One region of the Paenibacillus sp. FSL L8-0494 genome, then DNA from elsewhere that is predicted to be linked to it. Evidence: riboswitches for the same ligand, from Rfam matches in the RefSeq annotation. Region 1 holds a riboswitch; each other region holds the start of a gene.
What was found. Region 1 has a riboswitch for cyclic di-AMP ahead of NYE35_RS00540 (C40 family peptidase). Riboswitches for the same ligand answer to the same signal wherever they lie in the genome.
Positions count from the first base shown of each region.

Region 2: another riboswitch for cyclic di-AMP. It lies ahead of NYE35_RS26145 (TrkH family potassium uptake protein); the one in region 1 lies ahead of NYE35_RS00540 (C40 family peptidase).
Region 3: another riboswitch for cyclic di-AMP. It lies ahead of NYE35_RS03005 (hypothetical protein); the one in region 1 lies ahead of NYE35_RS00540 (C40 family peptidase).

Region 1 covers NZ_JBBOPQ010000001.1:110,458-118,715, reverse strand. Annotated here, with positions in the region: gene NYE35_RS00565 (AbrB/MazE/SpoVT family DNA-binding domain-containing protein) at 1-73, shown strand, start outside; gene NYE35_RS00560 (YwhD family protein) at 152-658, opposite strand; gene NYE35_RS00555 (M1 family aminopeptidase) at 762-2,768, shown strand; gene NYE35_RS00550 (hypothetical protein) at 2,780-3,610, shown strand; cyclic di-AMP (ydaO/yuaA leader) riboswitch at 3,828-3,966, shown strand; gene NYE35_RS00545 (C40 family peptidase) at 4,024-4,452, shown strand; cyclic di-AMP (ydaO/yuaA leader) riboswitch at 4,815-4,957, shown strand; gene NYE35_RS00540 (C40 family peptidase) at 4,963-5,454, shown strand; gene NYE35_RS00535 (GNAT family N-acetyltransferase) at 5,643-6,128, shown strand; gene NYE35_RS00530 (c-type cytochrome) at 6,256-6,612, shown strand; gene NYE35_RS00525 (4a-hydroxytetrahydrobiopterin dehydratase) at 6,694-6,981, opposite strand; gene NYE35_RS00520 (hypothetical protein) at 7,210-7,503, opposite strand; gene motA (flagellar motor stator protein MotA) at 7,710-8,258, shown strand, end outside.
Region 2 covers NZ_JBBOPQ010000001.1:5,787,423-5,795,680, forward strand. Annotated here, with positions in the region: gene sdhA (succinate dehydrogenase flavoprotein subunit) at 1-413, opposite strand, end outside; gene NYE35_RS26130 (succinate dehydrogenase cytochrome b558 subunit) at 459-1,124, opposite strand; gene NYE35_RS26135 (LysR family transcriptional regulator) at 1,529-2,431, shown strand; gene NYE35_RS26140 (potassium channel family protein) at 2,956-3,627, opposite strand; gene NYE35_RS26145 (TrkH family potassium uptake protein) at 3,641-4,999, opposite strand; cyclic di-AMP (ydaO/yuaA leader) riboswitch at 5,062-5,239, opposite strand; gene NYE35_RS26150 (CPBP family intramembrane glutamic endopeptidase) at 5,560-7,236, shown strand; gene uvrC (excinuclease ABC subunit UvrC) at 7,336-8,258, opposite strand, start outside.
Region 3 covers NZ_JBBOPQ010000001.1:643,596-651,853, reverse strand. Annotated here, with positions in the region: gene kdpB (potassium-transporting ATPase subunit KdpB) at 1-1,670, opposite strand, end outside; gene kdpA (potassium-transporting ATPase subunit KdpA) at 1,687-3,363, opposite strand; gene kdpF (K(+)-transporting ATPase subunit F) at 3,376-3,453, opposite strand; gene NYE35_RS03010 (hypothetical protein) at 3,580-3,996, opposite strand; cyclic di-AMP (ydaO/yuaA leader) riboswitch at 4,249-4,438, opposite strand; cyclic di-AMP (ydaO/yuaA leader) riboswitch at 4,858-5,022, shown strand; gene NYE35_RS03005 (hypothetical protein) at 5,091-5,645, shown strand; gene NYE35_RS03000 (hypothetical protein) at 5,660-6,181, shown strand; gene NYE35_RS02995 (hypothetical protein) at 6,222-6,674, shown strand; gene NYE35_RS02990 (hypothetical protein) at 7,137-7,343, opposite strand; gene NYE35_RS02985 (ABC transporter permease) at 7,378-8,258, opposite strand, start outside.

The DNA.
Region 1 (8,258 bases):
AGAAATCCTCGGGATTAGCCAAGCCAGAGTGAGTCAGCTCAAACGCAAGCTTAGCAGCACAAGCAAATCATAAATTAAAAAGCTTCGACGCTCCTATTTCCGGAGGTCGAAGCTTTTTCTATATCGGATAACCCTTCTGGAGGCTCCTATACTATTCAGTCAGTGCAGCTTTAAGCTCATCTGAGGATGCATTCCACCATGCTTCATTATGAGAGATCAGAAGGGATTTGAGCGCCGACTTCTCAATGGCTCCAAGCCCTGCCACATCGATCTTGCGTTTAAGAGCTGCATCCAGCTTATTGACATGCTCGGCAAGAATTTTCCATCCGCGGCGCGCTTCTGTATCAATCCACATTTCACAGGCTGTGATTCCACCATAAAATTGAGCTTCCAATGTACGGTCTACCGCTACCCATACCACCCAAACCTGTCTTCCATTCGGTACATCTTCACGATTCATGGAAAATTTAATTCCTTTTTCCACTTTGCTCTTGGCATGCATGGCACCGATATCAATAACCGCCACATCACCATCAATAATGACAGGTGAAACGTTGTTGAGATCTATAGAGCCTGCTCCAAAGCCTTTATGTTTACTTTTAGCGTTCACAATATTTAAGGCAATCTGTTTCTTGCCCTCCGGTTGTATGTTGTCCACGAGTGCACACCCTTCCTCTTACGAATAATTTAATTTTAGCTAATAATGCGGCGATTGCAAACATATACATCCCGTAGATGCTTGTCACGGGAGGAATCACACTATGAAGTCACTGTCATTAAAGTACATCATCTTTGCGACCCTGGCCATCCTCGCGCTGCTGGGAGGAGGAATATGGGCCTTTTCAGGGGATAGCTCTACAGCTTCTGTTACTAGCTTTGCTTCAAAAGAGGCCAAGTCCTCCAGCGGCACAGCGCCTGCAGCCCTACCACAGCAGGTATTGCCTGAGAGCGCGCCCGTCCCGGCAGAGGAGGCTTTAAGCCAGCGGGTAGTCGAGTATCACATTGATGTCCAGCTTGTTCCTGACACAGAAACCTTAAAAGCTTCTGAGACAGTAACCTGGACACACCCCGGAGTAAAGCCAGTAAGTGATTTATATTTTCACATGTATCCAAATGCATTTGCCTCATCAGATACCACCTTTATGAAGGAATCCGGGGGGACGCTCAGAGGCGACAGTATGCCTGAGAATGGCTTCGGAAATATGACGCTGACCGATCTGCGCACGACAGAAGGAACTTCGCTAATGCAAAGAGTGCAATATGTCCAACCTGATGACGGCAATATCAACGATAAGACGCTCCTAAAGGTACATCTTCCTCAGCCTGTTAATGGTGGGGAAAGTGTAACACTTAAGCTTCAGTATGAAGTCCAGCTTCCCAAAATCTTTGCACGCATGGGTGCTTCAGGTAACTTCGTTATGGCTGGGCAATGGTTCCCTAAGCTTAGTGTATACGAGCCGAGGGGCACACGCGGAGTTAAAGAAGAAGGCTGGGACCTGCATCAGTATCACGGAACCTCTGAGTTTTACAGTGATTTTGGCATCTTTAATGTAACGATTGCCGTCCCTTCCAACTATACGGTGGCTGCGACCGGATTTCCTGTAAAAAATGCCAAGCTCAAACAAGATCAGAAAATATATCAGTTCTACGCCGATGATGTCCACGATTTCGCTTGGGCCGCTTCCCCTGATTTTACAGTAGCTGAGGAAGCCTTCTCTACGCCGGAGGTGCCTGGAGTACGAATTAAGGTGTATCTCGACCCACTACACAAAGATTTAAAAGAGCGTTACCTTCAGGCTGCCAAGGCTGCCCTGACCTACTTCAGCAAATGGTATGGTCCTTATCCCTACTCTACGCTGTCTATTGTCGTCCCACCTAAGGAGGGCAACGGTGCTGGAGGAATGGAATACCCTACCCTTATTACAGCCTTTGGGGCCGCGGATTCTTCTCCAGATACCTCACTTGAAAGAACCGTCATTCATGAAATCGGCCATCAATACTTCTACGGTATGATAGCCAGTAATGAATTCGAGGAGGCCTGGCTGGATGAAAGCTTCACTTCCTATGCCGAAGACAGACTTATGGAGCAAGAATACGGTATCAAGTCTAATTTGCCTTTACAGGCCAGCCTGGTAACTATACCTGAGCCGTTAAATCTGGAAACGTGGAAATATGCAGGGGCGGATTCCTATAGCCGAAATGTTTATATCCGCGGCAAGCTTGTACTTAAAGATATCGAACGCCAGGTAGGTACCAAAGCAATGAACAACATCATGTCCTCCTACGCTCGTAAGTTCCGTTTCGAGCATCCTGCTACGTCAGATTTTCAGAAAGTCGTTGAGAAGGTAACCAAAAAATCATGGCAGGCCTATTTCGATGATTACATTTATGGTGATGGAGCGCCTGACTTCTCAGTAGATACGATTACTTTTAAAAAAAATAACAGCGGCGATGCCCCAAGCTACGAATCATTAGTGAAGATTTCAAACAAAGGGAGCCATTACGTTGATGTTCCCGTGAAATTCACATTCGCCGACAGCTCTTCGGTGCAGCGGGTCTGGAACGGTGAAGGAGCAGAGACTACGTTTCAATTGTTAAGCGATAAGCCTCTTCTCTCTGCTGAGATTGACCCTGAACATTCCATCTTATTGGAGAGCAAACATCTAAACAACTTTAGGCTGGCGGAAATAGAGCCCAAGACGCTCTCTCGCTGGACATTAAGTGTAACTAAACTACTTGAAACCGTGCTCGGAACTCTTGTCTGGTGAGGTGAATGATTGTGAGAACATCGATAACCCGCGGCTGGCAAAGCATGAAGGAGCAATTTTATATTTTAATTCTGCTCTTCATCTACCGACTGCTCTGGGGCTACTTTATGTATGGTTTCATCCGATCTGCTATTATTCCAATTCTACTGCGCTATCCGGATAAAGACGCCGGAGGCAGCGGTATGGGCAGACTGTTGTATTATATCGAGGGACAGTTCAGCTTGAATACGGACCCTGCGATACGCACTTGGTTATGGATGCTTCTGGCGCTTGTTGTCTTGCGACTTCTGCTTTCCCCTTTCATAAGGGCAGGATTGCTGCATGAGCTCCACCAGGAGCGAAAGGGCGAGCGTGGACTGTTCTTTTTCCCTGGCATGAAGATCTATGGACTACCTGTCTTAGTCTTTAGCCTAATCGAATGGGTGCTGACCCTGCTGCCGCTTTACTGGCTTGCTCCAAAAATGTACGGGCTGTTCTTATCCTCTTTGTTTAACTACGCTTTGTTACTTCATTTAGTACCATACGTATTGGCATGGCTTATATATATTTTTATCGTGCGCCTGTTTCTTCTATATATGCAGTTTGGTTACACCGGCGGTACAGGAATGTTCTCCTCACTGATCATCTGCTTGCGGTCACTGATTCCTGCTATAGGTGTTTCCATTGTACTTGGGGCGGGAGGCCTGCTCTTACTGCTAGTGTGCGGACTGACGGGTCTGTTCTGTCCCGGCCTACCGGCACTTATAATACGGCAAATCTCACCACTACCTTCTACGCTCTTAAAAATGTGGGGAATCTCTGCACAATATCATCTATGGCGTAGCAAAGCATTTCCACAATAAATCAACCTTATTTGACATAATAAAAAGGTCCCAATTCCTGTATTCAGGAGCTGGGACTTTTTCTCATTACGGATAACTTAAGAGTATTTGCAAAATCGTAAAAGCTCTGTTACAATAAGTCCTGTGCTATTAGTAACAATTTTGTAATCAATTGAAACGATTCCTACATAACTAAATGTATTTATCGTAAGTGTAACTGTCGAAACGTCATTCTCTGGTGCTTAACACGCCTAATTCCTTTGCACCGGGAAGTGGGGGAACCATATTTTGGGTGAATTGATCTCGCTTTACAGGGATCATAGGGAATCTTCTACCGAACCCTTAAGCTAACCTCGCAGGCCTTGGAAGGAGTACATCTTTTGAAAAGACATAATTTAAGAAAAAAATGCGTCGCTGCGGCGCTAGGACTTGTAATGGCATTATCTATTGGTGGAGGAAGCGCCTTTGCCGACTCTAAAATGGACTCTGTAATCTCAAAGACTATTGGAGTTGCCTATAAAACCGGAGGTACAAGCACTGCCGGATTTGATTGCTCTGGATTTACAAAGTATGTATTCAAGAATGTGGGTCTTACTTTACCTCGTACATCAAAAGCTCAATATAGCGTTGGAACTGCTGTATCCAAAAGCAATCTGCGTTCTGGTGATCTAGTGTTCTTTAACACACTTGGCAATGGAGTATCCCATGTCGGCATTTATGTTGGAAACGGAAAATTCGCACAATCGTCCTCTTCGCGTGGAGTGACCATCACTTCACTCAGTCAGGCCTACTGGGCCAATCGTTATGTTGGCGCTAAAAGAGTAATGAGTACTTCAGCTTATCAAGCTGTAGCCTTCGATTGAAACCTTCCTCACAACTATAACCTCACAATTACAACTATATGAACCTGAATCTGATTATGCCCGTAATCAAATTCGGGTTTTTCTTTATTCCATAATATATTTTTACACTATTAGAGCCCAATTGAAACACGTTTATTTGATAAAAATTGCAATTATATTAAAAATTAGGTCATTATTAACGCTTACATATGCCTTTCTACCGTAAAAATTCCAATTTTTCTGCATTAATATGTTAAAAACGATTGCCAAGCGGCTTTCTGTTTGTTACAATTAGCGCAGTGAGATTTTAGTAACATTTTTGTAATCATTAAGTTGTTATTTACAAAGGTTTTGTCATGTATTGATTACAAGCTAATCCTAATCAACAGTATGAGCCGAGTTTCCTAACTATTAGGAAAACGGGGGAACCAACTTTGGGTGAATTGACCTCCATTATATAGAGGGGTCATAGGGGACCTTCAACCGAACCCTTAAGCTAACCTCGTAGGCATTTGGAAGGGGTATACACTTTTGAAGAAGAAGTTAGCAGCAGCAGTACTAAGCTTTTCCATCATCCTCACCATCGGAGCAGGAAGCGCTTTCGCAGATTCCAAAATGGATAAAGTGATTGACAAGGCCATCGGTACTAAATACGTATCCGGCGGTATATCCACTAACGGATTTGATTGCTCCGGATTTACAATGTATGTGTTTGATAAGATTGGCATTAACCTTCCACACCAATCAGGTTCCCAATATCAAATGGGCACAGCAATCTCCCGTGATGATATAAGAGCCGGAGATCTTGTATTCTTCAATACAAGTGGCAAAGGTGTCTCCCATGTCGGCATTTATGTCGGTGAAGGTAAGTTCGCACACGCTTCTACCTCACGCGGTGTTACGATTAGCTCTCTGAGTGATAGCTACTACGTGAAACGCTACGTTGGTGCCAAGCGCATTATGAGCACAGACGCTTACCAATCGGTTGCTGCTGAATCGGAAGACAATGATGATGTGCAATAAATAACGTACATAGGCTCTTTTCCAAGGTACTCTTGGAGGAGAGCTTGTTTTTTTGTCTTATTACTTATTTACCCCTCTCATAATTTGTAAAACATTCCCCTCATATAAAGTTTCTGAGTCGAACCTCCCCCATTTTGTATATAATTAGTAATATAGCAATGTCCTCGTGAAAGGAGATCGTTGACCTTATGATAAACCCCTCGGTAACTTTTCATGTTGTTCCTATGGAGGCAATTCACGGAGAAGCTATTTGTAAGTGGAGCTATACGCCCCCATATAATATTTATGGCTGGATGCCGTGGGAGCAGATGCAGGCTCTTGGCATCGAGTTTGGTGATCCGCAGCTCCGGGAGGAACAATATATCTCCATATTAAATGAAAATAAGGTTTTGTGCGGATTCGCACAGTTGTTCCCGATGGAAGGAGTCGTCCGTTTAGGAGTTGGGATGCGCCCCGATCTATGCGGCCATGGTTTAGGCAAACTATTCGTAGATGCCATCGTCCAGACAGCCTTGAGTCGTTATCCTGATCGTGAGATAGATCTGGAAGTCCTGACCTGGAACCAACGCGCCATTCGAACTTATCAAAAATGTGGATTTACGATTACAGATACGTATGAACGCCGCACACCTACAGGAGACAAACCTTTTTATTGCATGGTCTATGACAAATGATATTAAATACCAGATATTTCATAAGAATGATTGTATTCTCGTTCATTTTTTTGTCACAAACCCTATGATAACGCTTCACCATAAGCTATAATGTAGGGAGCAGCTTACATAGAAGGGACGAATTGGGATGCAGAAATGGATCATGAGCGGTTTGTTTTTTGCCGCCTGTGCCTTTGCGGTAGTACTCATGTTTACACTTCCGGGTAAAGAAGAGGTAGCAGAAGAAAATAAGCCCACGATGCCGGTAGTTCAACTGGACGCCGCAAAGGCAGAAGCAACCGTGAAAGCCAGCTGTATCACCTGTCACGGCGATCAGCTTCAAGGTGGAGTTGGACCAAGTCTTCAGAATGAAGGCGGTCAGCATGACGCTGAGGAAATCTACAGCATCGTCACCAAAGGACGTGGCCAAATGCCTTCCTTTAAGGAGAAGCTAGCTCCTGAAGAGATCGCCAACGTCGCACTCTGGCTCTCAGAGAAAAAGTAACCAGCCAAGCAACCAAAAACGCCCGTGTATGAGATAGGTGACTATCTGTGCACGGGCGTTTATTTTATGATTTTGGCTAAACTAATGATTTTTTTCAAAGGCTTCATTAAATTCATGCGCCTCTCGAAGATCTAGAGCTGTAATCCCATCTTCTTCATTAGATTTCAGGCGCAGGGTAACTGTTTTATAATCAATCGTAATATGTGGATGGTGATCGAAGGCTTCTGAAATCGTGGCTACTTCATCAACGAACGCAATGCCCTTCATATATTGGCTGAACATATATTTTCGCACCATAACATTATCTTCCAGTTTCCAGCCCTCCAGCTTGGTGATCTCCTCACGCAGTTCCTCTTCCGTAAATAACAATTCGTTTCCTCCCTTACAAAAAATTGCAGTAAAGTGCGTAGTTCCCTTTACTTGTCTTAGGCGTTAAACAAAACATCCCTTAGCTTCTGAGGTCCAAGGGATGTGCCAGGATAAAGGCGATATTTTCGATTAAATGTATTCACAAATCCCAGCGATTATAACTCGGCTTTATCAATTTTAACACGGGCTACTAACTACGGGCAAATTACGTCCAGACGTCTCCTCTGCCTAAATCAAAACTACTGAAGCCAAATCCTCTTCGCCAACTAGAATATTAATGCGGTGCGTGTCCTTATCGTAAATAATTACGCCGCTCCCCACTTCAATCATAGGTTCATTACCCAGCGCGAAGAAAAGATCCTCAGCCAATGCTTCCCATACCTCCAGCTTTGATTCTTGGGGTAGTTCCTGCCACTCGTCCGGATCCATCTCAAAAAATAAATATCCATCGGAAATTCGTCCGACGGCTTCGGTCAAATCGGTTAGAATTTCACCGTAATCTCTACCATGCTTTACACCCACGTATATCACTCCGTTTTCTTCACAGATGAATAATTACTTACCTTATCCATTATAGCCGAAAAAATGACTTCACAAAAAACCGAATGATGTCGATAAATAAGAATATACGTTAATTCGGTTTCGCACAGAGTGCCCTGCCGCTGTTTCAAGGATGATATACGCGGCATTGTCGGAACACATCTTAAATCTCACGGACGAGGTGCAAAATGGAAATTTCAACAATAATTGGTTTAATTTTTGGTTTGGTTGCTGTAATCTGGGGCATGATCCTCAAGCACGCTCCACTTCATGCTTTGGCCACACCCGCTGCTTACGTTATTATCTTGGTGGGTACGGCAGCTTCTATTTTCATGGCCTTTCCTTTCAACGAGGTCAAAAAGATTCCAAGTCTGTTCAAAATGATTTTTATCAAAAAGAAATTAATCAGTAAACCCGAATTAATCACTATGTTCATGGAATGGGCTTCTATCACACGGCGTGAAGGTCTGTTGGCTCTAGAATCAAAGGTCGATGAAATAGAAGATAACTTCCTCAGAAACGGCATGCGGATGATTATTGATGGAAATGATCAGGATTTTGTCCGCGATGTCCTCATGGAGGATATCCACGCCACAGAGGATAGACATAAAGCAGGAGCCCTCATTTTCTCACAGGCAGGTATGTATGCTCCTACCCTCGGGGTGCTCGGGGCGGTTATCGGTCTCATCGCCGCTCTGGCTGATATGAGTGATATGAACAAACTGGCTGCGGCAATC
Region 2 (8,258 bases), 5.7 Mb from region 1:
GCGTACAGCAGCTGTTGGCCTGTTGTCGCGCCGGCAAAAGCTGTACGGTGCCGCTTCGTTCCGCCGAAACGACGGAAATCGAGCAGACCTTCCGGTGTGCGGTTGAACATAACGCCCATCCGGTCCATAAGGTGAATGATACCTGGCGCAGCTTCACACATCGCCTTAACCGGCGGCTGATTCGCCAAAAAGTCACCGCCATAGACAGTGTCGTCAAAATGCTCCCAAGGGGAGTCGCCCTCACCTTTTGTATTTACCGCGCCATTGATGCCGCCTTGCGCGCATACGGAGTGTGATCTTTTTACAGGAACTAATGAGAATAAATGGACATGCGCACCAGCTTCCGCTGCCTTGATGGTAGCCATCAAGCCGGCCAGACCGCCGCCCACGATAATGATATCGGATGTTGCCATGATAGTTCACTCCTTTTATCGAAAATATCAGAAAGGATTCTTAAATTAAATGAAGGTCTTTATGGACTGGGCAATAGTTGCTGCAGTTTGAAATTCACTGTCACGGAAAGTAACCAGCGAAATCAGGAACATGAACGTTACTAAGACAAATATGCCAAGACAGAGGTAAGAAGATACCCGCTGTGCACGAGGACCGACGGTAATTCCCCAGCTGATTAAGAAAGACCAGAGACCGTTCGAGAAGTGGAAGCATGCAGCAACGATACCGATAATATACAGTGTCAGCAGAAGTGGCTGAGTCACGATATCGTGCATGAGACCGCCTAATTCTTCGTGCTCCACATTACCCACTGCCACCTGAACCCGTGTTTGGAACAAGTGCCAGACGATAAAGATAAAGGTAACAATACCTGTAATCCGTTGCAGGGTATAACGCCAGTTTCTTTCAATGTTGAAACGGTTCAAGTTCGGCTTGGATTGATACGCAATATAAAGTCCGTATACCCCATGGTACAGCAGAGGAAGCCATATACCGAACAATTCCAGGAAGAAGACGAGCGGTAAGCTGTTCAGCCATAACACGCTGTCAGTGAAACCGGAAGCGCCACCCTCTACAGCCGCAAAATTCGTCATCATGTGCTCAATGAAGAAGGCTCCAAGTGGGATAACGCCTAGCAAGGAATGAATCTTTCTGGAATAAAATCCTTTCATACAAAGTAACCCCTTTCCGATTAAAACAGCGTTTTCATTAATGGGTATTCACCGCCGGAACTACATTTGACACAGGATAACGTTGACAATCCAATGACATAATTCCTTAATTTACCGTTATCCTAGAGTTTACCGGACTTAGTTTTATTTTTCACAAAATGTGAATATCTTGTGTCACTTTTCATGTTACTCTTTTTTCGCTTATAAGGGAATTGCAATCTAATTATTAAACGTTATACAATAAACGCATAAGAATAGATTTTATATGATAATAATTCTCATTTAGCGAAACAACATTTTCCGACATAACCTGATTTTCCTTATGTAATAAGAACAGTTACTCTTACGGCTATGAATTTCATCACTACTGATCGTACATCGCATTAGGAGAGGAACCTCAATATATGTTTGACGATTTAGATGTTTTTGCAGCAGTTGTGGAACATTCCAGCTTAAACCGGGCCTCACGCCAGCTCAATCTATCCCAGCCCGCCTTGTCTCGCAAAATTTCTAAACTCGAGGAACGTCTGGGGGTCGCACTGTTTAATCGTTATGGCAAACGACTGGAGTTAACCGAGGTTGGGCGTCTCACTTATTCCTATGCGCTTGAACAACGGCAGCAGCGTTCCAAGTTTCTGGAAGCCCTTTCTAAATTCAAAGAGGGGGAGCCAAGGCTTGTCACCTTGGGGGCTAGTCTTACCTCACTGCAGACCACGCTTCCGCCGCTGGTTAACGCTTATATGGACAAATATCCGACCGCAGAGCTGAAGCTGATTACAGGCCGAACGCATGAGATCGTATCCTCAGTTAGTGAGGGGAAATCAGATGTAGGTCTGATCGCTTCCTCTATTCAAGAACCTGGGTTACGCTGCATTTCTCTGTTTGAGGATCAATTGCGACTGGTCGTCTCAGAGCAGCATCCTTTAAATTTTTCTTCCAAGCTAACCATGGATAATCTATCCCGGCTGCCTATGATTCTCTTCTCAAAGGGTACCTGGTACCGGCGCCTGACGGACGATCTATTCCAGCGCTGCGGGATTGATCCCGATGTGCGCATGGAGATTGACTCCTTCGAAGCCATCGTGCGGCTGCTTCCGACTGTCAAAGCGGCTGCGTTGCTGCCAAAGTCTTATCTGCGTCCAGAGCTGCTGAACGGCGGCGGACTGGTGTCCTTACATATCAAGGAGCTGGAGCAGACTCAACGGACCACCTGCCTGATTTACCGTGACGATGGAAGCATGAGCACGGCGGCTCGCAGTCTGGTGCAAGTAACCGAAGAGATGTTTCTGACAGAACGTGAGCAGTAAAGCCGGACCAAATGAATCAAGGTGCGCACCTAGTGATCTCCAGATGAGGCAATAAGTGAAGCACTTATTGCGTAATTAGGGAATTTCTCCCTGAAATTTAGAGATTTCTGTTCAGCAGACTTATAATTAGGGAAAACTTCCCTAATTATCGGCTGATTGAGTAACTAATAAAGGAATCCCACTGTTTATTAGGGAGGAATTCCCTAATGTCGTTCATTTAGAGCGAATAGCGGCTGTTTTCAGGGAAGTTTTCTCTAATTAGTTCACACCCACTCTGTACATCGTACAAACAAAGAACGCATCTCGCCCATAGTCCACTGTCACAGATACCACAAATCATCTACTACAGCCGTACGAATATCACACCTAGTAACTCGCCCACCACACACCCCAATAGCACAGATCACTACGCGTGATCTATAGTCATATGGCATAGTGAAATCCATTAATTTTCCTACTCTTTACTCCATAAAAAAGAAGCTGCCCCCAAGTAGAATTCACTACTTTTGAGTCAGCTTCTTTTACTATGATTCTTGGTTCACAACTTCACTCTCAAAACGGTCAATACTTTCATTAGGACCAATGAGTACCATAACATCGCCTTCACTTAAATAATCATGGGCAGTTGGAGCGACGATTATTCCGCTTTCCCTATTTAGGGCAACAATGCTGCAGCCATATTTAGCTCTTGTATTTAAATCGGACAAGCTTCTGCCGTTCATGCAGGATGGCACGGTCAGCTCGACAATTTTATAATCCTTGGACAGTTCAATATAATCCAGCAAATTGGGCGTCACCAGCTGGTGTGCCACACGAATCCCCATATCCCGCTCCGGAAAAATAACCCGATCAACCCCCAGCCGCGACAGTGCGCGGCCATGAAGGATGGAGATTGCCTTAGCCACCACTTGCTTGACTCCAATCTCCTTTAACAAAATGGCCGCCAGAATGCTTCTCTCCATATTGTCACCAATCGCAACAATCCCACAATCAAAGTTCCGTACACCAAGCGAGCGCATAATTCCCTCATCTGTAGCATCTGCTACTACCGTATGCGTCAGCTGATCGCTCATTTCCTCCACGCGTTCTTCATGGTGGTCAATGCCGAGCACCTCGTAGCCCATTTCCATCAGCTCAAGCGCCAGGCTTGAACCAAAGCGACCTAAGCCGATTACTACAAATTGCTGTGCTTTCATTTCTAATTAACTCCTATCCAATAATTATTTTACCTTCCGGATACTTATACAGTGGTTTACCCTGTTTTGGACCGAGTGCATACGCTAAGGTTAGTGGACCCAGCCGACCTGCAAACATCGTCAGACAGAGTAGAATCTTACCGATCGCTGACAGTTCCGGAGTTAGCCCCATAGTCAGTCCTACCGTAGCAAAGGCGGAGGTCGTCTCAAACAAGATTGCCAAGAAATTACTGTCTTCAGTTGTGGAGAGTATCATCGACACAGAGGCGATTAACAACAAAGCCAGCAGCGTGATCGTTAATGCCTTGTAGATGCGCTCTTGAGCCAGCCGATAACGGAACAACACAACATCTTCCCGTCCACGCAGCATAGCAATTACAGCACCAATCATCATCGTAAAGGTTGTTGTCTTGATCCCGCCGCCCGTTGAGCCCGGAGAAGCACCAATAAACATAAGAATCACTATAAAAAATTGTGTAGCCTGCCGAAGTCCAGCAATATCTACTGTGTTCGCGCCAGCCGTACGGGGAGACACGGATTGAAAGAAGGCCGATAATATTTTACCGCCAAAATTCAGTGAACCCAGGGTACGAGTGTTAGTAAACTCGAATATAAAAATAACCAAAGCTCCGATCAGAATCAGCCCTGTGCTGGTGGACAGGACAACTTTACTATGTAGAGACAGCCTGCGGATTACCCGAAACTCCACCAGATCTGACATTACAATAAAACCAATCCCGCCGGAGACAATCAGAAACATCACAATAATATTCACAAGCGGATCATATACATAATCAGTTAAACTGCGAAAATCCCCAAAAATATCGAACCCCGCATTATTAAACATAGACACCGCATGAAATACGCCAAAATAAATCGCTTTTCCAAGTGGCATATCAAAAGCCCAGCGAATAGACAGCAGCAAAGCGGCACAGCCTTCTATGACAAGAGAATATATAAGGACTCTCCGGATCAGTCGCACAATTCCTTCCATAGAGCCTTGATTCATGGCTTCCTGTAGGATTAGCCTGTCCCGCAAAGAAATTTTACGCTTTAACACCAGTGAAAATAGAGTGGCCATGGTCATAAAACCTAAGCCGCCGATCTGGATCAGGATCATAATTACGGTTTTCCCAAAAATCGTGAACGAAGTTCCGGTATCCAGCACAACAAGCCCTGTTACACAGGTTGCCGAAGTTGAAGTAAATAATGCATCAATAAATTCCACGGAATTCCCGCTTGTGCTTGAAATGGGCAACATAAGCAGCAAGGCCCCTATCAGAATAATCGATGCAAAACCAAGCACCAGTATCTGCGGCGGCGAGAGCTTCAGAAACTTAAATTCAGAAATCCTGCGAAACTGTGAAGCCACTATGCTCACCTTCTTATCAAAAATTCCAACAAAAAAAGCACTGGAAAACCAATGCTAACTTGGTTCCTGCAGTAAATTAGCCTACGAGGTTAGCTGACGGATTCGGACTGTGCAGGCTGCCCTATTCGTTCCTAGAACGAAATTCACCCCTGATGAAAGTGCCATTTATCTTGTACACTCCACTTTTCATCACTTCTTATGGTTCCCCCGTTTTCACCAGAAATTCGGCTACTATACAATTGCATACAAATTATATACGTTATTTAGTGAATTCACAAAGACACAATTATTGCTCATTCACATGAAAAAATGCGGTTTAAAGAGACTGCATCAAAAGGAGTGCCTTTTCTCATCACTTTTCCGTGTTTTCCCTGCAATTACACCGATTCTCACCATTCGTGCACAAACGAACACGATAAAATTCATGGTATAAATTCACATGACTATTCTATACTATCTCTATTACCCATAAAAAGAACATATAATGTTTTTTGTAACCAGCCAGGCACTAATACTATAATGGAACATAACATTGTCAGTACATAACAAGGAGGCGTTACATGAATCCCGTCGGCCAGCCCCTACAGCAACGTGCCCTCTCCAAGAGGCTCATCATCTCGGGCATTATCGGTCTTATTCTATTTATTATGTTTCAGATTTCCCCTTCGCTGCTAAGCAGCTCTACAGGGGAAGATACCACCGTCATTAGCAAGGCAGAAGCCCGTGACCAAGCCGTATTATTCGCAGAACAAAAGCTCAATTACACCGAAGCACCAAACGATCAATGGAATGTACTTTACGAGACGGACTCTTCCTTTTATGGTTATATGTCTCGCGAGAAGCTTGTGGAGGACTATACCAAGAAAAAATTGGATCAAAAATATCCTTTTGATGTCTTTCGTGCAACGCTTACTCCGTCAGCGGATCAAGAGCCGCAAATCATCGTTGACCTCAATATGTATACCGGCGAGATTGTCGCTTTCTCAAAGGCTGCAAAAGTTGCCTCCGAAGAGGGGTCTGGCATTGTTTCCTTTGGTGCAAAAGAGGACAAGGGAGCTGACCTCACTCTAGCGCAGAAGGAGAATCTTGCTCGTCCTTGGCTTCAGGAATGGGAAGTAAATCCTGCCAAGCTACAAATTGAATCGAATACAGGAAGCCATGGGCTGGTGTATACGGATAGCACTGTTCAGGTCGGCGAATCCTTATTGCACTATTATTTTGATTTCAGTGGAGAGCAGGTCTCCAGCTTTAATGCCGGATTCACTGCACCGGCTTGGCATACCTCCTACGTACAAGGACAGACCTCTTTAGCGGAAAAGCTGACATTATTCGGTTACGGTATACCCACACTGATTTTAGGAATTCTGGCACTCGTCTACAGTATTCTTAGAAGAGAGCATACTTCCTTTAAACGTGGGGTATTCCTAAGCTCAGCCTATTTTGTAATCATGATGATCAGCACCTATAATATGCTGCCTGAATCAACAGGCGAAGGGCTAGAAGCACAGATTACCTCTGTCATTATGTTTATCATTTATGCTTTGTACAGCCTGCTGATGTCCTCCTTGCTCTACTTCTCTTTAGTGGGCGGCAATGGCCTATGGCGAAAAGAGGGAGGCATGAACCCTTGGCCCCGCGCCAAAGAGCCCGGCTATGGACAATATGTGTTGGATAGTATCCGGGCTGGATACATGTGGGCTTTCGTTCTGCTAGGGGTGCAGACGGTTATGTTCATCATATTATCGTTTACCTTGCACAATTGGTCTACTACAGACGCCACCCAGTCTCCTTATAACATGAGATATGCTTGGCTTCTGCCTATCGTCGCATGGCTCGCTGGTTTATCTGAGGAAGCCATTTATCGCTTTTTCGGAATCCCTATGCTGAAAAAGGTGTTCCGAAACACTTTCGTCGCTTGCTTGATCACCACGCTGGTTTGGGCGTTTGGCCATACGTTATATCCGATCTATCCCATCAGCTCCCGTCCGATTGAGCTGACCGTAATCGGGCTGCTGTTCAGTTATATTTTCCTTCGTTACGGATTTATTGCTGTCATGTTCAGCCACGTCGTGTTTGACAGCATCCTGATGGGCGCTACGCTGATCTTTATGAAGGAGAGCGTAAATGTAGGCGCGGGTATCTTCGCGATTATTATGCCATTCATAGTCGCTTACATCGTCTATCGATTTAATCCACCACAGAAGACTAAGCCGGTGGAGCCTTCTTCTTTGATTTAAGAAAATAAAATAGTGTACATCCTATAACCAAATTTTAAAAAAGGGCATCATAGCAGCTTTAGTCGCTGCTGTGATACCCTTTTTCTTTTGTCACCATTGCTATGAGGTTGGCTCTTCGTCCTTGAGCGCATCAAGAATTTGTCTTGCCAGCTTTTCTCCAATAGAAAGTGTACGGAAATCATCCACGGAGGCTTCTTTAATTTTCTTAAGCGATCCGAAATGCTTAAGCAGCGCTTTACGGCGCTTCTCACCTATACCAGGTATAGAGTCCAGCTTGGAGGTAACCATGGACTTCCCGCGCTGTTCACGGTGGAAGGTGATCGCGAACCTATGGACTTCATCCTGAATCCGTTGCAAAAGGTAAAATTCCTGACTGTCCCGGGCTAGCGCGACAGGTTCTGGCGGATCTCCAACCAAAAGCTGAGCCGTCTTATGCTTATCATCCTTAACAAGGCCGCAGACCGGAATGAATAATCCCAGCTCATTCTCCAGAATATCAATAGCAGAGGAGATTTGCCCTTTCCCGCCATCGACCACGATAAGATCCGGTATCGGAAGATTCTCCTTCAATACCCGTTCATATCGCCGCCGAATGACCTCGCGCATCGTTCCATAATCATCCGCACCCACTACCGTACGAACCTTATATTTACGATACTCTTTTCGTGCAGGCTTGCCATCAATGAAGACAACCATCGCTGAGACCGGGTTAGTTCCCTGAATGTTCGAGTTATCGAACGCCTCAATGCGGCTCAAGCGTTCAAGACCCAAGCTCTCACCTAAGCTGATCGCTGCTCCAGAGGTACGCTCTTCATCCCGTTCAATCAGCCGGAATTTCTCGTCGATAGCCACTCTTGCATTTTGACAGGCCATGCCAACCATCTGCTTCTTAAGGCCGCGTTGTGGCACAAGCACCTTAATGCCCAGCCACTCCTGCAGAATGGAGGCGCCGCCGGCGGCATCCACGATCCCAGCTGCAGCAGCTTCCTCCGCCGCCGTCGCACGTGCCTCAGCCTCTTCAG
Region 3 (8,258 bases), 530 kb from region 1:
TCAATGATCTTCGAGGGATCGGAGTCCAGATCAACCATATTTGCTGCTTCCTTAGCGGCTGTGGTCCCGCTGTTCATCGCTAAGCCCACATCAGCTTGGGCGAGGGCAGGTGCGTCATTCGTACCATCACCAGTCATTGCCACCAGCTTGCCTTCGTTCTGCTCGCGGCGGATAACCGCTATTTTATCCTCAGGTGTACTCTCTGCAATAAAATCATCTACCCCTGCTTCACGGGCAATAGTAGCTGCGGTCAGCGGATTGTCCCCTGTACACATGATAGTCTTGATTCCCATTTTTCGCAGCTCATCAAACCGCTCTTTCATGCCTGGCTTAACTGTATCCTTTAAGTAAATAAGTCCATAAATCCGGTTGTCTACCGCAACAGCAAGCGGGGTCCCCCCCATCCGGGCGATAGCATCGGAATTACTGTCGAGGTTCGCGGGAATGACTCCGCCCTTCGACTGTACCCATTTCTTCACGGAATCGACTGCCCCTTTACGAACAGATCGTCCATCCCGCAGATCTATACCACTCATCCGGGTCTCAGCCTTAAACTCTACGAACTCTCCGCCTTCAGCAAGTTTGCTGTCATAGCTGCGTTCCAGCTTCTTAGCCAGCTCAATAACAGAACGTCCTTCCGGAGTCTCATCCTTTAGCGAACTAATAGCTGCCCAAGCCGTAAGCTCAGCTTCCGTTTCATCTCCAACTGGCACAAAATCACTCGCCATCCGGTTTCCGAAAGTAATCGTACCGGTCTTATCTAGAATCATTGTATTAATGTCGCCGGCAGCTTCAACGGCCTTCCCTGACATAGCAAGGACATTAAACTGTGTGACGCGGTCCATCCCTGCTATCCCGATAGCGGAGAGCAGTCCCCCGATTGTGGTCGGGATCAGACAGACCAACAGGGCGATCATAACAGGAATATCTAGATCAACACCCAGATAAGTCGCAATTGGCCGCAAGGTCACTACTACAATCAGGAAAATCAACGTCAGACTGATCAAGAGTGTATTTAGTGCAATTTCATTGGGTGTCTTCTGACGTTTCGCCCCTTCAACGAGGGAGATCATCCGATCCAAGAATGACTCACCGGGATCACTGGTAATTTTGACTTTAATCTCATCACTAACTACCCGGGTGCCGCCTGTGACTGAGCCGAAATCTCCGCCGGCTTCCTTAATAACAGGTGCAGATTCACCTGTAATTGCCGATTCATCTACGGAGGCCAGCCCTTCAATCACTTCACCATCGCCAGGGATAAGTTCTCCCTGACTGACGATCACGATATCTCCTTTCCGCAGCTCGGAGGAAGAAACGGTCTTCACAGACCCTCCAACGAGCTTATTAGCTGTGATATCCTGTTTCGTTTTCTTAAGCGAATCCGCCTGTGCCTTCCCGCGGCCTTCAGCCAGCGCTTCAGCGAAGTTGGCAAACAGCACTGTGAATAACAGAATGAACAACACCGTGATATTGAAGCCTACCGATTTCTCTGCATTAAAATATCCGGGGGCCAGTACCATAAGCAATACAATAATCGTGCCGATTTCGACTACGAACATGACCGGATTTTTGATTAACGTCACCGGGTTAAGCTTAATAAAGCTATCCTTTACAGCGCTTAGGAGTATGGGTCCCGTCAGCAGCTTTTTTCTTTTTACAGTACTCATCTTGTTCTCCCTCTTCCTACCGTAAGGTCAAATATTCTGCAATCGGGCCGAGCACAATGACCGGCAGAAACGTCAGCGCACCGATAATCACTACCGTACCAATCAGAATTCCGGTGAACAGACCATTGTCTGTGCGGAATGTGCCAATCGTCTCAGGAACCGGCTTCTTCTGGATCAGTGAACCTGCAACTGCCAGCATTGCGATTATAGAGACATAACGGCCAAGCATCATTACGATCCCGGTTGTAACATTCCAAAAGGTGGTATTGTCCGCAAGCCCTTCAAATCCTGAACCATTGTTCGCGGCAGAAGAGACATATTCATATAACACTTGGCTAAGTCCATGGAATCCGGGATTCGTGATGGAACCGTTGCCCAAGTCCGTTAAGAACGCACCTGCTGTTGGTACAAGGATAATGAACGGATGCACAAGGATAGCAATCGCAATCAGCTTCATCTCCTTGGCTTCTATCTTTCGCCCGAGAAACTCTGGTGTTCTGCCAACCATTAGTCCACATAAGAAGACGCCCATGATGGCATACATCAGCATATTGATTAGTCCTACACCTTTTCCCCCGAAGACGTTATTGAGCATCATTAGGGCCAGAGGGGTAATGCCACCCAGCGGTGTCAGCGTATCATGCATATTGTTAACACTACCTGTCGTAGCTGCCGTTGTTACCGAAGTGAACAGCGAAGATTGCGGGATACCAAAACGCACCTCTTTACCTTCCATGCTGCCTTGCGAAGACTCGATCCCCAGCGCATTAATAGCGGGATTCCCTTTAGTTTCCGCATAATAATTCAGCCCCAGCAGCAGAACGAACAAGGTCATCATTGCTGTGAAAATCACCCAGCCCTGACGTTTGTTCTTAGCGAACAATCCGTACATATATGGCAAAGAGGCTGGCAACATCCACATAGAGAGAATCTCCAGAACGTTCGTAAGTGGATTAGGGTTCTCAAAAGGATGCGCTGAATTGGCTCCGAAGAAGCCGCCACCATTCGTACCTAAGTGTTTAATTGACTCCAAAGAAGCGACTGGACCGATAGCGATTTGTTGCGTCTGCCCTTCGAGTGTAGTGACCTCAAGCGATGGCTTGAGCGTTTGTGGCACATGCAATCCTACCAGCACCAATGAAACTAGCAGAGCTAATGGAATGAATACACGAATATGTGCTTTTACGAAGTCCTCAAAAAAATTTCCGACTGATTTCTGTCCTGTAATCCCTCTGACAAAAGCAACCGCAACAGAAAATCCGCTCGCTGCAGACGTGAACATCATCATCGTGATGACTGCCATTTGTGAAAAATACGATAGTCCCGTCTCCCCGCTATAATGCTGCAGGTTCGTATTGGTCATAAAGCTGATCACCGTATTAAATGAAAGCGTCTGTTCCATATCGGCAATTCCATTCGGGTTCAGCGGCAATCCCCGCTGTAATCTTAGAAAAATATAACTGAAAGCAACCAGTACGATATTAGTTAAAACAAAGCTGAGTGCATACTTCTTCCAGGACATTCCGTCCCGTTTTTTCAGGCCGATCAGCTTATAAATACCTTTCTCTGTGCCTGCAAACCAGCGATCCGTACGATTCGGTTCGTTAGAAAATACATGATATAAATACGTCCCCATCGGCTTGACCAACAAGATGAGAATTACAATTACGACGACTATTTGCAAAATGCCCATGAATGCCCCTCCTTAAAATTTCTCAGGATGAATCAACGCGTAAACCAGATATATAAACAACAGTAGGGTAACAGCGATTACTAGAATCACAGCTTATCCCTCCCCGTATCCTCAACTACACCTGCGCACCAGCGCATAAAGCCATAAAATAACCCGTAAATTACAGCTAACGAAGCCACCATATACAGATCCATCATATCTTCCGCACTCCTTCCATTATCCTTGATGAGGTGATCTATCGATTAGAAAATCAGCATCACCACTATGGGAATAGATTACATAGCTCGCACCAAGTCTTTTATAGACCAATCTAGGATTTATAGAACTTGTAATCACAAAAATTGGCTGTGTCGTCCAGGTACGGCACATCTGAATATAGCGGCAGCAAAGCGGAAAGCTGCTCTCAAACAGATATACCCTGCCTACCGGGAACGATGGGCGAAACCAAGTGCTCTGATGGCGGGTATCCACTAGAATAACCTGCTCGATTCCGAGCTCCTCTAGTAAAGCTTTCTCAGCCAGATTGTTGGTTAATCCCGCCATCTTAATACCCCTGAACTTCAGAAGTTTAATGAAATGTTCTCCCGCCTTTGTAGGCGCACATACAAGCACATATTCATTCTGATCCGTCATCTCTTTTTTCTCCTCCTGCTCATTTACAACAAGGAGGCAACGAAAATCTCCGAAAGGATGTTGACCTATCGTCATTTTCGGGCACAACCTAAAGCTCGGTTGTGTCACGTCATTAGACGCTGCCTTACAAATACCGCTAATGATGAATTTAGCGACCTCTTGGGGGAGGCCTCCATAAATGCTTTGCTTCTAAGAGCACAGCAAAAAGCCACAAAGGATCTCCTCTGTGGCTCGCTAGCGGTCACATTGCACTCATCCTCTCTCCATACGCTTACGAGGTTAGCTGTCGGATTCGGGCGGTGAGAGTCGCCCTACCTGTATAGATGCGAGCTCACTCGCACCCTCTACAGGATTCACCCCATAATCAGCTTCCGACTCTCACATCGGCTGCCGATTGTTGGTTCCCCCGCTTTCCTTATCGGAAATTAAGCGGATCAAATATTCGATTGTCGTTGAAACAGGAGTAATCATACTCTTATGCACGAAGACTTGTAAAACCTGAATGATGCCAAAATAATGCAAATTAAAAACTATTTTCCCATTAGATAGCGCTTACTTGATATCTAATCTCTCTATATCTCTTGTTTACTCGAGTTTCGAGCGTTTAATCGCTATCTATAACCCATGTGATTTTATTCACCTTTTTAGAGCGAAAATACTGCAAATTCCCTTTATAGGTAGAAACGCAAGAAGCTGAGGTTGAGCGAGAAAGAGGCGCGATAACACGCCATAAATACCTATTTACCTCGTTTTTCAGTCGTAGTCGGCAGGATATGGTTAAAATCGCTCTAAAAGAACATTTTCCGTTTTTTACAGAAAATCTTGAAAAGAGTATGATTCGGGTTGAATCTAATTCATGAAAAACAATCAACGCTGAGTTCCTGCATTCGCAGGGAACGGGGGAACCATCAGGCCACCTGGCCTACTTGGGGTGAATCCAAAGGAGACTGCGTAAGTCTCAATAGGTAGGGCGACTCTCACCGTCCGAATCCGACAGCTAACCTCGTAAGCGTAAAGAGAGAGACCCTTGATCCGCCACGCTTTGGCCCAGGTATATCTGCCTGTAATCCAAAACCGCAGCAGAGGTCCTCCTCTTGCTGCGGTTTTTGCGTTACCTGAGCCTATTAGGTGATAGCACGCTGGATGGGGTGAATGTTTTGAAGCACTATTATTTAGGGATACATCAAGGGCTGCTTGAGCCGATAAGTCTAAATTACGTTTGTTTCGGGGCCTTGTGGTTCGAAGAAAATAATCACAGGTACATTGTAGGTTATGCATTTGGCCAGAACCAGATCCAAGCCCTTCGCCAATTCAGTACACCTTCTTCTTGTAAAGACTGTTTAGACTCTAAGATTGTATATGAAATATATAAAAAAATTCGAGAACAACAACAGCAGCAGGATTGGTCATCGCATCAAAAACTCCCGTGGTTTACAGCCTTCAAGGAGCCTTGGAAAGATGTAAGCGCCGGTTGGTATGTCTTGAGATCCCGCAGCACCTTTCCCTTACATCTATCTGTTATACGGAAAGAGAAGTTCCGACTATGGCTAGAGCATACCGCAGTCTGTGAGAATAAAATGGAAATGCTCGCTTGTGTAGAAAAGGCTAGTGTCACTCATCATGTAGACTTAAAGCTGTTGGAAATCTAAGGAGGAACCCTACTATGGACCAGCGCAGACTATCCCGCATTGAAGTATTTGTATTGGATGAACCCGAGCCTATTCACTATGGAATGGAAGGGGCTGAAGGCTGCCGTTATGGTATTCTGAAGCTCACCTGTAAGGGAGGTTGCAGTTGGGGGGCTTGTCTAATCTCTGCCAACACCAAAAATTTCGATCTCATTAAATGGAGTTCTTTTTTACGGGCTATCTGTCATTGCCGTCTTGAGGAAGCGCTGGATAAGGTCCGCCGCGAAGGTTCAGATTGGGAGCAGGTTAAGCTTGAGCTAGTTCAGGGTGCTTTGCAGGATTTAAAGGCCAAGCTCCAGGGTAAATCCTTGGCAGGGCATATTCAGCAAGGGCGTCTGTACAGTGTTGCAGCTGGGGGGAGCAATTCCAGAAGTGAACGGCTCTACTACAAACCTTCCAAAGCTTTATCCACTGCCTCCCAGCAGAAACACAGTTGCCCGGAACCAGACACCGCCGATCTTATCAATAAATCCATCTCTTACTTTTCTATATTATAGATTCAAGCAAATCTCTCATTCTGAAAGGATCGTGTTCACCATGCCTGACCCCTTACCTCCCGTGTCCACCTACAGTGCTAAATTTGCAGAGTGTGTTCAAAAGTATACTAATGAAGTCTACGTACTCAGTTCCATGTTATTAGAACAATCTAATGAGGCAGACAAGGTTACTATCCGCACCTTCACAGAGCTTCATAAAATATATCGTCAGGATAACTTCGACCCTCAGTTATTCTCTATCCACGCTTACCGCACTTGTATTCGCCAGTGTGCTGATTCTTTTGCCCGGCGCTCTCTTCTATCGGCTAAGGGATTACCTTGGGAGGAACAGCTTGTGAAGGTATTGTGGTACGGCTTAAAGCTGCCTCTTTCTCAAATAAGCATTATTCTGCAAAAAAGTGTTCCTGCACTGAAAGCACAGCTTAGAGCTGTACGGGAGCAGATGACCGCCCAAGCGGATATACGAACGAGCGCAAATCTTTCTATAATTTAGTCACTGACTAGAATTCAGACGATCTTTAAGCGCATGAAGCATCTAACGGACTCAGGAGCCTTTAATTGAAGCTTTTCCTCAAATTTGGCCGGCGTTCGGACTCCAGTAGAAATCCCGAGCGATGAGCGTCTCGGATCGTCTTCAAGCAGGCCCTAATCATCTTCCACCAAGGCAAGGCTTACGGACCCAGATGACATTATTTGCACGTTTATCGCCTTTTGAGCATAGTATCGGACTCCAGTGCAACTATTTGGTTAAAAGAGCTACTAATTCACCGTTTTTCATGCCAATAGCGACTATTGTGTCCGATATCTTGCCAAATCTCGATGATTGTTGCATTTAAGTGTTGCTGGGTCCGTTAGCTATATCAGCTCGTATACAAAGAGATTGCCAACGCAAAAACGGGGATATCCCAGCAACCATAAATGGCTGTTAGGATCCCCCCCGAAAATTCAGTACCTACTATTGTGCCTTACTCTTACGCGCCTTACTCTTACGCGCCTTACTGTACATCCACAATCCTGCCAACATCCCCACTATAGCAACACCGGTCAATACGCCTTGAACGAAATCCATAAAAGTGGAGCCATCCGGAAGCATTCTACTAACCGAAGCCAGTGATACCGAACTCATTAAAAGCATAATGGTATATTGTTCGCTTGTAGACATCATTAGCACTCCTTAAAAGTTATATGAGGCCTTCTTAGATCTTGTATGCTTTCATTGCTTTTCTGATTTCTTTAATACTTGGGCGTTTGCCGTACATCAGTACGCCGGTACGATAGATCTTGGCTGCCAGCCATCCGAAGATGAAGGTAGTCACAAGCAGGATCAGCAGCGATACAATGACTTGCCAGATCGCCACCTCACCGACACCAATTCGGAGCAGCATCGTCAATGGTGAAGTGAAAGGTACATAACTCGCTATCTTAACCACTAGAGTATCGGCATTGGAGATACTGAACAGTGGAACATAGAACGCTACGAAGCCTAACATCATGATTGGCATTACCGCCTGACCGAGATCCTCCGTACGGCTGACAATCGAACCTACAGCCGCATACATCAAGGCATAGAGGAAGTAACCAAATACGTACAAGACAAATCCATAGAGCAGCAAGTTAATATTGAGCTGGCCTAAATCGAGATCAAAATCCGCCAATACGGTTGCGTTATGCGGGAGCGTCAAATTGACGACGATCGCTGCGACAAAGATCCCAATTTGCAATATTCCTACTAGGAAAACACCGATAACTTTACCGAACATTTGCGCTAAAGGTGAGGCACTTGTAATGAGAATCTCCATAATCCGCGAGCTTTTCTCAGAGGTTATCTCAGCGGCAATCATGTTGCCTGTCATCATAATGGACATAAAGAACAACATAAGCATGGCATATACGATAATGTAGTTAATGGCCGGAGTGTCCTCCTGAGAGCTTTCACTGCCACCGCCTGCGTTAAGCTGTTGTGTAGTAATCTGCACTGGTGTTGACATTGCAGCAATCTGTTCAGAGGTCAGCTTGTCGCCAACGATGAATTGTGTGTTTGCTTGCTGAAGTGCATTTTGAAGATAAACTTGAACAT